Linked DNA regions of Bdellovibrio bacteriovorus str. Tiberius. The protein of the gene in region 1 binds, or shares a complex with, the protein of each later gene. Links are inferred from orthologs where the notes say so. Each region holds a gene or a part of one and is shown on either strand. Other genes may lie near its edges.

The links.
Region 2: the proteins of gcvH (region 1) and BDT_RS12260 are in contact, whole or in part, in a crystal structure (PDB 3A7A), measured with the Escherichia coli proteins. The link is inferred for Bdellovibrio bacteriovorus str. Tiberius from one-to-one orthologs.

The regions. Positions count from the first base shown.
Region 1 is NC_019567.1:653,918-660,535, forward strand. What follows is about bases 3,552-6,527. They hold gcvH (glycine cleavage system protein GcvH), read right to left. Parts: upstream 5,247-6,527; coding sequence 4,857-5,246; downstream 3,552-4,856. Other genes in these bases: BDT_RS03250 (DUF4423 domain-containing protein), read left to right, coding at 3,552-3,577; BDT_RS03255 (hypothetical protein), read left to right, coding at 3,656-4,639; gcvT (glycine cleavage system aminomethyltransferase GcvT), read right to left, coding at 5,257-6,339; BDT_RS03275 (SAM-dependent methyltransferase), read left to right, coding at 6,399-6,527. In the rest of the region: BDT_RS03230 (hypothetical protein), read left to right, coding at 1-632; BDT_RS03235 (J domain-containing protein), read left to right, coding at 629-1,336; BDT_RS19525 (HNH endonuclease signature motif containing protein), read left to right, coding at 1,407-1,832; BDT_RS03240 (hypothetical protein), read right to left, coding at 1,894-2,178; BDT_RS03245 (hypothetical protein), read right to left, coding at 2,234-2,623; more of BDT_RS03250, read left to right, coding at 2,780-3,551; more of BDT_RS03275, read left to right, coding at 6,528-6,618. UniProt on the Escherichia coli protein: The glycine cleavage system catalyzes the degradation of glycine. The H protein shuttles the methylamine group of glycine from the P protein to the T protein.
Region 2 is NC_019567.1:2,577,109-2,583,732, reverse strand. Bases 2,091-5,072 are described here. They hold BDT_RS12260 (lipoate--protein ligase), read right to left. Parts: upstream 4,101-5,072; coding sequence 3,081-4,100; downstream 2,091-3,080. Other genes in these bases: BDT_RS12250 (methyl-accepting chemotaxis protein), read left to right, coding at 4,754-5,072; sugE (quaternary ammonium compound efflux SMR transporter SugE), read left to right, coding at 4,286-4,621; BDT_RS12265 (metallophosphoesterase family protein), read right to left, coding at 2,091-2,861. Also shown: BDT_RS12275 (DUF1304 domain-containing protein), read left to right, coding at 1-6; BDT_RS12270 (hypothetical protein), read right to left, coding at 3-1,652; more of BDT_RS12265, read right to left, coding at 1,731-2,090; more of BDT_RS12250, read left to right, coding at 5,073-6,559; BDT_RS12245 (methyl-accepting chemotaxis protein), read right to left, coding at 6,571-6,624. UniProt on the Escherichia coli protein: Catalyzes both the ATP-dependent activation of exogenously supplied lipoate to lipoyl-AMP and the transfer of the activated lipoyl onto the lipoyl domains of lipoate-dependent enzymes.

The DNA.
Region 1 (6,618 bases):
TGCTGGCGACAGGGATTGGTGCCGGGGTGGGCGCGATGGTTCTTTCTGGAACTGCCGCGGCAGGAACTTTGACAACAGTCGCTGCCGGAGCCGCCTTGGCGGGCACTATTGCTGCTGGTGGGGAAACAGTCTATGCGTCCTCAAAAGCCCATGAATCCTTTATCGAAGCCCGAAATCTGCGAGCTTCGGCATTTGCGGAAGGGTCTTCCAACGAATCCTTCAACAAGGCTGACGCCGCCAAAGATCAGGCTTATTCAGACCTTGCGGAAGCAGGCTTTTCAGCCGCATCCATCATCCCGTTTGGTGCGGGTTTGAAGGTCATGAAAAACGCCGCTCAGGCTTCGCGCTTGGGGTCTTATGCAAAAGTGGCCAAAGAAGGTGCCAAGGTTGAAGCGGACGCCGTGAAGTCCATGGCAACATCATTGAAAGAAATCTCTTCCGACAAAGACGTTTTAAAGGTTCTGGAAACCAGCCAGAAGCAGGTGAATTCAGAAGAGATGGGGATGTTCCTGGGTTATCTGTCCGATTTACCTAAAGATCAGCGTAAGGAAGTTCTGGCACTGTTGAAGAAGAAGCCGGAAAAAGCTGCTGATGCCATTCGTGAATCTTCCAAATCGGGGGTGTGCAAATGAAGAATCTGATTCTGATGCTGTTGCTGCCTTTGGTTTTGCCGGTTGTGACACTGGCACAGACTGCGGATGAAGTTCGCCGTATCATGAATTCACAAAGCAGCCATTATGACATTTTGAATGTCAGTAAGAACGCTTCAGAGGCCGAGATCCGCACAGCCTATCGTCGCCTGATGAAAACCTATCATCCGGATCGCTATCAAAACGATCCGCAAAAACTGCGCGCCGCAACCGAAGTGATGAAAAAGCTGAACGTGTCCCGCGACACTCTGATGGACCCGATGGCCCGCCAAAGATACGACGCCACGGTGAAGTCCGCACCAAAAACGACCGCCAAGCCGGCATCGACGGCGCAGCCTTCCGCAAAAACAGAATCTGTAAATCCAAAACCGGAACAAAAAAAATGGTCAGGACCGGATTTCGAAGCTGCCGCCAAGGCCGCAGCGAAAGCAAATGCCAAAACTGCCGAGCCACCAAAACAAGAAACAAAATCTTCCGCGCAGGAAGCCCCAAAGCCTGCCTCTGAATCCAAGGTTTCCAGCCGGGCCGAGTCTTCCAAGCCTGCGACAGTCGATACTGCGAAAGACGCCACTGTGCGAACCGAGCAACCGATGAACCACCGAACCAAACAAGCCGTGAAATTCTATGAAGACACCGCCAAGTGCGGCGCAGGTTTCTATAAATCCTTTGTGGATATGATGCTGTAGGGACTGATTCCCATTCTGAGTCATTGGCGACCTGGCTAATGGTCCAGCGTGTTTCGCCGATAAGTCCTTCATGAGATCTCGAAGACGACGCCTTAGTCTCATTCGCTTTGTCTGGCTTGTTGCAAGTCTTCCGGTTAAATTGATCTTTTTGCCGTTATCGTGGCTTCTGTCTTCAAAAAACCGAGATGGTTATGTTCTTAGAAAGTCAACCTATGGAAGACCTCGGTACGAGCATCGCGTGGTCGCCGAAAGAATCCTGGGACGACGATTGAAGCCGTGGGAAGTCGTCCATCACATCAATGGCCGTCGCAGTGACAACCGGCCCTCAAACTTGTGTGTGATGCCGCGAAACGATCATGAACGCTATCACCGCTGGTACGACCGAATCCGCGCAAACTATGGCAGGTACCCAAAAAAAGAAACTCAGCTTGTTAAGCTCAAAGAACGATTCAACGGAATACTGCTGGGTGAACCTGTAAATAGAAAAGCGGGATAAATGAAAGAAGCCAACTTGTTCAGTCGGCTTCATTGGAATTATTCTTTCGGTTTGCTTGGGATTATTGGCAAGTGGCGATGTTTTCAACCTTATAGCCAACGACTGCATCGTTGGAGATGATGTACGTCAAGCCTACGATCGTTTGGCAGCTGTCGGAAGTGATTTGAACGTCAAGATTGTCATCACCACCAATTTCCACTTTTTGCACGGCTTCGCCTTTCAGGGCAGATGCAACGCTAGCATCAGTTAGTGCAGCACTGATTTTTTGCAAAGAATCGCTGTAGTTGGCAAAGGCAGAAGAAGCGGTCATAACTGTGAATAGAGATACCAAGATCATGTTTTTCATAAAAACTCCTTAAGATTATTTTTTACGTTATTTCTTTTCTAAATATTTATTTGGGTTATTTGCAGGTGTACCTTGCCCAGATGCCGCCGATGCTGACATCAGCAAGGTCGACGGTTGCATTCGGACTGATGGAGGCATAACCTTCGCTGGTAGAGAGCCACTGGATATTATTGTAGGTGGTGCAGGTCGTGTTGGTTCTGCCATCGTGTTCGAAATAGGCGGCATAGTGACCTTCGCTTCCCATGAACTTTACGTCACCAATACATGTCCCGGTTGTGCCAGTGCCCTTGACTGCCACTTTGCCGTTTTTAAATTGAATCAGAACTTCAGAATCCGCTTGTACTGAGTTACCGGCGTAATTCAGGTTGCAGGTATAGTAGGGCTTAGCGGCGAAGGATGTAGAAGCCAGACCCAGGATCATAAGTGCACAGAACGCTTGTTTCATTGAGAACTCCTTTAAGGTTGTTTTTCGTTATTCGTAAACTCAAATGCAAGATACCCGAGGCATTGTCTCAAAAAAATATAGATGTTATTAATTAGTAAACGTTATGTTCATTATTAGTGTACAATTGTCTAAACTTTAGCGAGTGGGTATTGGCTGATGAATATATTTGATTTCAAGTCTTATAAGACGTTCTTAAGAGCCTATTGCGACTCCGAAAGGGGTGCGCTGACCCGGCTGTCGGAGGCCGCCAATACCCAAAAGTCATATTTGTCAGCCTGTCTGAATGGAAAAGGGCAGTTGAGCCTGGATCAGGCCTTCGGAGTCGCCGAATATCTGAATATGTCTGACTATGAGCAGGACTATTTCTATCTGTTGATTGATAAGGAAAAGGCTGTCACTCCGGCACTTCGCCGCCGCCTTGAATCCAAAGCCAGGGAAATGAGCCGCGAGGCCTTCAGGCTTAAGAATCAGCAGAAGGACTCTGTGATCGTTTCTGAGCAGGATTCAAACATCGGCTTTTATTATGCTACCTGGCTTGCGACGGCTATCCATACCCTGACGTCGGTGCCGCAGTTTCAAAGTATAGCGAGCCTTGAAAAACGGCTGAATCTAAATCAGGCAAGTGTTGCCACGGTTATCGGCTATCTTGAGAAAATGGAACTTATCAAAAAAAGTGGTGATAAATATCGCTGGAACTCATCGAATATTCATCTGGAAGACAGCAGCGTCTGGATCAGCAGTCATCATACGAACTGGCGTGCGCGCGCCATGGATAATGTTCAAAAGAATGACCGGGAGGCCACTCACTATAGTTCTATTCAGTCCTTCTCTGAAGAGGACTTTGAAAAGTTGAAGAAAAAGATCGCCTACTTCATCAGTGATTTTAATAAGGTCGCTGACCCGTCAGAGCCCGAAGACGCCTATTGCTTTAATATAGATCTTTTCCGGGTTTAGATGGCCGTCTCACTATGAGACACGACTGTGGTATGTCCCTTGCTTTCTTAGGAGTTAAAGAATGCAAAGGACACTTAAATGATCTGCACGAAATTTTGCGAAAAAATTTTGATCACCTGTGTGACGCTTTTTGCGTTGAATACCTTTGCATTGGATGCTGGGACCGAAAAGTTAAAGCTACCTCAGTTGTCGCAGGTAAAGGCGCCTGATGCCGTTCGTATCGAAGTTAAGCCCGTGGCTCGACCGGAAGGATCTTTGATTCTGGACAATGCCTTGGGTAAAAACCTCAAGGACTTTCAGACATTTTTGAAAACACAGGGGCCTCGTACTGGGGGCGGTGGAAATTCTTGTGCTCTTTCCATTCACCAGAACACAGAGAAGCTGGTCAGTTTACTTGCTGAGATGCCCACGCTGTTGAGCGAGGGGCAAAGAGCTTTCTTGCTGCACAAGATATCAGTGGCTAAGTTTTACCTAAGTGAAAATCTGACTCTGGATGGGCAGACAAAGGATGCAATTAACTATTCTGACACCAATGAGATTTATTTATCCAATAAGCTATGCGGGCTGGACTTGCTGGAAGTGCAGAGTCGTGCGATGGCGATTCTTCTTCACGAATATCTGGGGCTTGCTAACATTGATGATCGTCGGTACCAGATATCCGGTGCCTTCCTGCAAAACTATTCAACTTTCAATGCCCGTGGATATACCTTCACTGCTGATAATTCATATAAAGCGCATACGGGACAATGTGTTCAGTCTGTTCTTCAGATGCAGCAGATTGGAAACAATTTAATTATTTCAACTTCGTCGAAACCTGGCGCGAGGATCATTCCGTTGTCGCGTCAACATATTGAAGAATTCCAGGCCTTGGGTGAACGAATTTGGGGAGCTGAAAAAACGGTCACCGTAGCCGACAGGGAAATGGGTGTGGACTATGTGTTCTCCAGCGAAAATTGCGGCACCGTGAGTTGTGAATACTTAAGAATTAAAAAGGGCGATGTAGCCATAAAGACGATTAGGAATGCCACCAAGGGGCTGTCGACTATTGATTGCAAACGCTAGTGGACTCAGATTTCGGGCATAAAAAAAGCCGACTTATTCAGTCAGCTTCTTTTGCGGATCTTTCCCAAGGGAAAGATTTGGTGCCCCGCGAGGGACTTGAACCCCCACGCTTGCGCACTAGATCCTAAGTCTAGCGTGTCTGCCAATTTCACCAGCGGGGCACACCTTAAATTCGAAGAACATTGATAGCCTAGTTACCTAGGCTAATGCAAGAAAATTACTTCTCGCTGATCAATTTTTTGTAATCTGGAGCTCTCATCAGGTTTGCCAGCTCTTTTTCGGTATCCATTTCGATACGAACCAACCAGCCTTCATTTACTGGATCGTCGTTCAAAACAGAAGGATCGTCGCCCAGGGACGCGTTTACTTCGATTACAGTGCCGGAAACAGGAGCGTAAAGGTCGCTCACGGCTTTTACGGACTCAATAACACCGAAAGTTTGGCCTTGAGTGATTTTTTGACCTTCTTCTGGAAGTTCCACGTAAACCACTTCACCCAATTGGTCTTGAGCGAACTCAGTGATACCTACGGTTACGATGTTCTCGTCAACTTGAGCCCATTCGTGTTCTTTTGTGTAGTAGTAGTCTTCAGGGATATGAAATGCCATTTGAGGCTCCTTATTTCGTTACAAACGGGGTTTTACAAACCACGGCTTTCACCTTACGGCCGCGGATATCCAGAAGGAATTCAGTTCCTTCTTTCGCGTAAGCCACATCGATAAAAGCAATACCGATAGGCTCGTCCAGGGTCGGTGAGTGTGTACCACTAGTTACCTTGCCGATTTCTTTGTTGTCAAAAGAAAACAGGCTGTATCCCTGACGGGGGATGCCCTTCTCAAGCATCTTAAATCCCACAAGATTTCTGGTTAGGCCGGCTTCTTTTTTGCCCACGATTTGGGCTTTATTCATGAAGTCCTTTTTAGCCGGTTTAATAACCCAGCCAAGGCCCGCTTCGTATGGATTCGTTGTGTCATCGATCTCATGACCGTACAGGGAATACTTCATTTCGGTTCTCAGAGTGTCACGAGCGCCCAAACCGATGCCCATGCAGCCCAGGTCTTTGCCTGTTTCCAGTAAAGTCATCCACAGGTCCGCCGTGCCCGCCGCCTCGACAAAGACTTCACAGCCTTTTTCGCCGGTGTAGCCAGTGGTGGCGATCATGATCTTGTGGCCCTTGAAAGTGCCGGATTTTACGGTGAAGGACTTCATTTCACTGACTTTGATGTCAAAGACACGGTCGCACAGCTCCAAAGCTTTCGGGCCTTGAATGGCGATCTGACCCCAAAGATCGGATTCGTCCGTCATATCAGAGCCCTTGTTGTGTTTGGTCATCCAGGCAAAGTCTTTGTCTTTGTTGGAGGCGTTCACACACACCAGATAGTCAGAATCTTTAGACAGGCAGTAAACGATGATATCGTCAACCAGGCCGCCCTGATCATTCGGCAGCAAAGAATACTGTGCTTCGCCGTCGTTCAGTTTGGAAACGTCATTGGTCGTCAGCCATTCCAAGGTTTCCACGGCTTTAGGGCCTTTCACACGGATTTCGCCCATGTGGGAAACGTCGAACAGGCCTACGTTCGTGCGCACGTTGTTGTGCTCTTCACGAAGACCGATGTATTGAACGGGCATATACCAACCGGCAAAGTCGACCATGCGGGCGCCCAGCTTTTCATGTGTGTCTGCTAAAGGTGTCTTTTTCATGCGGTTGCATAATCCTTTCCCCGTGACATTCAGTCAATGAGGATTCTATCTTGCGCCCTATGTTCAAACTCTCGCGTCGCATGCAGCTTATTTACGATCATCTTTTGCCCGGAAAGCCTGTCTGGGACTTCTGCTGCGACCACGGCTATATGGGTTTAAACGCCTATGAAAGCGGTTTGTTCACCGAGGTTCACTTTGTCGACCAGGTCCCGCACATCATCGAGCGTCTGGAGCAGCGCTTTCAGAATGAATACTTCCGCGACGATTCGGCCTGTCAGG
Region 2 (6,624 bases), 1.9 Mb from region 1 along the record:
ATCTAGAATTGCCCTTCACACACACCCGGTGTTGTCGTCAGCACCGGATTCGGATTATTTGAGAAGTAATCCTTCATATCCAAATCCAGGAACAGGTTTCCGCTTTTGCAGTTCTTGTAAAGAGCGCGGTACAAGCTGAGTAAATTGTTTTTGAAGATCTTGTATTCCGCCGCCGTGAACTGCAGGGAGTTGCGGAAATACGTTTCCATCGCAACTTGGGATTCCGGTGTTCCAAAGACCTGTCCATAAAGATGCATCACACCTTTATAAGTTTTCGGACTGAAGTGGCGCACCACCATAGTCGCATTCAGGAACAGATCCGCGTTGTCCTTCCAGGAATCATAGGTCGCAGACGTTTTTTTGACATCGGCAATAAGGGCGTATTTTTTCGCCGTGTTCATGTCAAAGCCGCCGTCGTTGTCCTTCAAAAGCATGACTTTCAAAGAAACTCCACTTTGTCTGATGGCGCTAAGGACTTCCTGCTCGGCCGGGGTCAACGTATTCGCAGGCTTCGCCAGAAGTTCTTTGTATTTTTTGTCAGAGATATCATCCACTTTCCCTTGTGCGGTTTTGAAGAACTGACGGCGCTTGTAGTGGATGTTGCCGATGCGATCGGCCTGATCCAGCAGGAAGTCCATTACCAGCATGTCGGAAGAATCCTGCATGCCCAGCATGCGCTGACCGGCTTTGGCCATTTCCGTGCCGCCCAGAACCTGCGCGATGGGACGGGGATCTTTCAGCAAAGGCCAGAACACGCTGCTGTTGCGGAACTGATCAATACGCGTCTTGTCCGATTTTAAACCGAAAGCTTCCGCATACAATTCTTCGTTACCCGGATTTTCTGCCAGCACGCCAAAAACCTGTCGTTTGTCTTCAGTCAGGATGCGTGTTGTCCAATAAGCGGTGGCATTGGCAGACAGTCCTCGGCGTTTGCCGTCTTTATAGAAAGAGGCCGGTACGATGCCCAAGCCATACGGAGGCTTGGTATAGACATCCGGCAGTTGCGACACGTTGCCATGTTTGGCGCGAACCAGGTGGCCGATCTGATCGTACCAGTATTGATTCAAATAGGTGTTACCCATCTGCAAACCCAGATAGCGGCCAGCCAGGGAATGATTTAGGACCGTATCCAGATCCACCGTGCGCAGAACACTTGGCGGAACGTCCACAGATTTGAAAAGTTGAGTCAGGCGGGAATAGCCCAGAATGCTTCCGACGGAAACTCCAGGAGCGGCAAATTTGAATTTCGCCTCTTTATCCGGATAGCCGGTTTTGTCCTTCATGGCTTTTTTCGCGGAACGGGTCAGGGGGCAGATTGTTTTTTGGAACTGCGCCTCGGTCATTCCTTTGGGGATGGTGTAGTATTCCACCGCCACCGAGGTACTGTTCACCTTCGGGCAGGCATAGTACATCTGTGTCTTGGGATGGTCGCCACGGGTGGCATACAGATTCATCGCACAAAGAGCGTCTTCATCTTTGTTGATTTTGTTTTCCAACCCCGGGAATCTTTGCAGGATGTAGCATTTTTCCGGAATGGCTTTTCCCGAAACTTCGATGTTGTAGGTTTTTACAGCGTGTTTATCAAATTGAGGATCCAGAAAGCTGTAGGCATTTGAACTGATCAGCGCGAAAGATAGAAATGCAGCAAGCATGGAAAAGTCTCCGTATTGTGAAACACGGAGACTAGGGCCGGTGAAAATAAAAACCAAGTTACTTTATTGCAAGCCTGTTTAGCGTACGTACTTCACGCCGTTTTTGGAATCCAGCGTGAGCGACGCCGGCAGGGAGCTGAGGCTTTGCTGAGTGCCAGATGAATTGTAATAGCGAATTGTCAGCTGATTCGTTTCAGAAAAGACAAGTTCAACATATCCCTGCGGAGTGCGAGTGCTGGTGCCCACCAAATATCGTGGAGAGCTTCCTGCACACGGCATGGAAACAACCTGTAATTTTTTACCATCCGGATAAGTGTAGTGGCCGGAATAGAATCCATGGGAATGACCAAAGATCACCAGGTCCACATTGTGACTTAGTAAGATGGCTTCCAGGGTGTTGCTGCCAGCAGTGCGGCGTTCGCCCGCCAGAACTCCGTTTTCATAAACCGTCGAGCTGTTGGCTTTGCTGCTGACGATCGAGTACAGCGGAATATGGCCATAGACCACGCGAGCACGGGCCCCTTTGGCGCGAGCAGAAGACAGCTGTTCCTTCAGCCACGCCAGTTGGGCAGTGCGGTTGGAAAGTTTGGAATAGTTGGCGTCATCCAAAGAAACAAAGAACACGTCTTCTTTGATAAAGGAATAATAGAACGGGAAGTTGTCGTCATCGACGTATTCCACGTTGGGTTTGTTGTTACCCCAGAACGAATCATACAGGCGGCGTTCCTGCGCATAATAGGCATCGTGATTGCCCGGCGTCGGCAGGAACGGAATGTTCGCGTCGCGCATGAACGACAGAACTTTTTTCGAAAACTGATTCCACATGTTCACATAGGTGCTGTCAGAAAGGCTTTTCTTTTCGCCGTCGATGTAATCACCCACACCAAGAATGGCCGCCGGCTGACGCGCGATCATGGACTTCACAATTGAGATCGTGGCGCTGGCATAAGTGCCGCTGGTATCGATGTTCATATCAGCGAAAGCATGGATCTTCAGCGACTTGGCGCTGTCTTTGATCTCATCGTCAGGCTCGGGGGGTGTCGGTGTTGACGGCTCGTCCGTCCCCGGTACCGACTGGGAATTGTCTGTGTCCGTGCCCGGAAGGGCTGTGCTTAGGACGTCAGAGGTTGATGGGGCACACGCAGCGAGAGTTGAAACGAGCAAAAAGGCCGCAAGAATATTTTTTGAGGCGGTGACTTTTGTTTTCATACAGTATGTATCGTAACAAAGGTCTGATTTATTAAGCCAAATTAATGCTGAATGTGAGTATGTAAAATGGACTCAGGTCTAAGTTCATTTTCCTGCTGGAGCTATAGACAGTTTTTGTGAATTTACAGAGAGAACAAGAGTGATTGTAATAAACGGGATGAACGGCGTGTTACCCCAGCAACCGAGCGCTGCCGGGGCTTTTGCATTCTTTTTGTTTGTTTAGATTTCAATATTTTTGCAGAGCCATTCTTCCACTTCGGAAAGGCCCAGATTCAATTCGCTGTGTTTGCCACGAACACTCATAAGTGCTTCGCGAACAGCGTCGCCACGATAAGCTTTGCCACGCAAAGCCTCCGTCAAATCTTCAATCACATGCGGGTACAGGCAGTCGGTATAGATTTTCAAATCCTTGATCTGACCATCTTCCACTTTGAAATGGAAATCAAAGAAACCCAGGGACAGATATTCATCCATCTTGTGGCTGAATTCCAGAGTGTTGCCATACAGCCAGTTCCAAGAGCTGAGCAGGTCATACTGTTCCTTCAGCTGCGGGATCAGTTTCAGGCTGTCCATGGTCAGGGATTCCACTTCGGCTTTACCGGCATAGAAGTTTTCAAAGGACTTTACCAATGTCGTCACGATCTGATCGTGGTTGATCCCCGGGGATACTTCCGTCAGGTTCGCCACGCGGGCACGGACGGATTCTTTGCCTTTGGCCTGAAGTTTTTTTGGATTGGGTGTCAGGTAATTTCCCAGACGGGTCAGATCAGTATTTAGCAACAAAGTGCCGTGGTGGAAAGCGCGGTCTTTCTTTTCGCGGTAAGCACTGCCGCTGAATTTGCGGGGTCCATCCGGGAATGGGATCAGCAGGTCATTGCGCCCGGAAGCTTCGCCCTGAATGCCGAAAGTTTTCAAAGCATCAAAGATGATCTGAACATTGTTTTCGCGCTTATAGGATTCTTTCGGCGACAGGAATGTGAAATTGGTGTTTTGCAAATCATGGAAGACGGCACCACCACCGGTCGTGCGACGGGCCAGATGAACTTTTTCATCTTTCATTTTGGCGAGGTTGCATTCCGACCAAGGGTTCTGATTGCGCCCGATCACCACGGTTTCTTCATTGCGCCACAAAAACAGCACCTGCTGGGATGGATCCAGATTGTGAAAGATCCATTCTTCCGTGGCCAGGTTAAGGTGAGGATTCAAACTGTCTGACAGAAACACTTTAAGCTTTTGCATGGGTTTGAACCTAATCGCCCCCGCGGAAGGGGTCAAGAACGAGGCGGCGCGCGACCCTTTACTTTTTGCGCAATATGGGCTTTAATGGCCTTGTATCTCAGTTCTGCGACTGATGTGCCCGGACGATGTGCGACGTACCCGGTAAGGACAAGACGACGCTTTTTTCTAACGAAAGGAGTGTTGGTATGTCTAACACAGTAGCATGGATCATTTTGGCAATCGCAGGTCTTCTTGAAGTCGGTTGGGCCATCGGCCTTAAATACACCGAAGGTTTCACAAAACTCGTACCCAGTGTTCTCACTTTGGTTGCATTGGCGGGCAGTATGTTTTTGCTGGCGCGGGCAGCGACAGTGCTTCCCATCGGTACAGCTTACGGCGTGTGGGTGGGGATCGGTGCTTTGGGTGCAGCGATTCTGGGGATTTTCCTGTTTAATGAGGCCGCGACCCCAGCTCGCCTGTTCTTCCTAGCGTTGTTGCTTGTTTCCATCATTGGGTTGAAAGCGACAGCGGGCGGGCACTAAAGTCCCTCATTCCAACGGGGGAGTATTCTGAAAAAACATCAAATTTGAGAGGGGATCTGGACTATGGCCCTCTCTCTGTTGCCAGTTTTTAATCCGAATCTGTCAAGGTTCGGAAAAAGCTGGAGTTGTCGTATGTTCATCCGTGGATTCAGAAAACTTTCGTTCACTCAACAGTTAACTTTGCCTATCGCCCTTGTAGGCACACTGGTGCTTGGGGGCATTGCCTTCTTGGCGGTGCAAGACTCGTTCAAAGACGCCAAGAAATCAGCGCACACGATGTCTGAAGAGATGGGCCGCAAGTATGCACAGCAGATTAAATCATATCTGGATAAATCCTTTGCGCAGGCCGAAGTTGTGGGCCGTCATCTGGCGATGGAAGCTGAAACTCACCAGCAGGATCGCAAGAAAAGCTATCAGTTGCTGCGTGAAGTTCTAAAAAGTGATTCCCAGTATCTAGCCACATGGTCGGCGTGGGAGCCCAATGCCTATGACGGTAAAGATGCGCAGTTTGCCAATACCGAATTCCATGAAAAGACCGGACGCGTGTACCCGTGGTGGGTGCGCCAGGGTGATCAGATCATTTATAAAACTTTGCTGAACGAAGAAACCCCGGATCTGGGGGATTGGTACTTCCAGCCGATGCAAACCAAACAAAGCATGCTGGTGGAACCTTACAAAGACACCGTCAATGGCAAAGAGCTGGTGATGACGTCTGCAGTTTATACCGTTGTGCAAAATGGAACCGCCAAGGGCCTGGTGGGTATTGATATCAGTCTTGATACAATCAAAGAGCTGGTGGCAGAAATCCGTCCCTTTGCGGATTCCCAGTCGTTCCTGGTCTCTGACAAAATGATGGTGGTCGCAGGGCCAAATCAGGACGAAGTGATGCAGGAGTTCAGGGCCGACAGCGCTTTGCAGGCCCTGCTGCAAAAACATGAAGTTGGTGGCATTGATATCAATACCGAACGCGGCAAAGAGTTTTTCCTGGTGATGCCGGTATCTATCTATGATCTTTCTCAGAAGTGGACCTTGGTCATTCGCACTCCGGAAAAAACCATTCTGGCGTCAGCCTATGCATCACTTTGGAGGCAGCTGGGGTTTTCCCTGGTCGGGCTTATGATGCTGATGTCCGTGGTGTACTTTGGCGCCAAACGTTCCGAGAAAAAGATTTCAACATTGTCCCAGGGTTTGAGTGAATCCTCTGCCGGGATCACCGAGGACATTCAGCATTTGAATTCCACGGGCGGGCAGCTGGCGGAATCATCGACTCGCGCGGCGGCTTCGATTGAGGAAACCGTGGCGTCTTTGGAAGAGATCACTTCCATGGTTCGTCTGAACACCGGCAACGCCCAGAATGCAGCGATGCTTTCCGGAGATTCGGCACGTCTGGCTAAAACCGGGGAAGAAAAGATCCTGGAGCTGGTGCAGACCATGACCCAGATTGAATCCTCTTCCCAGAAAATTGAAGAGATCATTTCCATCATTGACGACATTGCCTTTCAGACGAATCTGCTGGCCTTAAACGCTTCGGTAGAGGCCGCCCGCGCAGGCGAGCATGGCAAGGGTTTTGCGGTTGTGGCGGAAGCCGTGCGTTCCCTGGCGCAAAGATCTGCGGTGGCCGCCAAAGACATCACCCAGCTGATTTCCACCAGTGTGGTGCAGGTTAAGCAGGGGACCGTGCTGGTTCGTGCCAATGGTGATGTATTAAAGCAAATGTCTTCAAGTATTGAAAAAGTGGCGACGCTGAATTCTGAAATCGCCAGCGCCAGCCAACAGCAGTCGGCGGGGATTGAACAAATCAATGTGGCAATAAACCAGCTGGATCAGGTCATTCAAGGCAATGCCGCTGAAGCCGGCGAGATCGTGAACACGGCCGCGCATATCAGTGAAAAATCCGCAGTCATGAATTCGACTGTGAAAGTACTAAGCGCCGCTTAAAATATTCGGCGTCAGTTCCCGTGAACCACAGAGTTCATCTCCGTAACAACTTTTTTCATCACCAG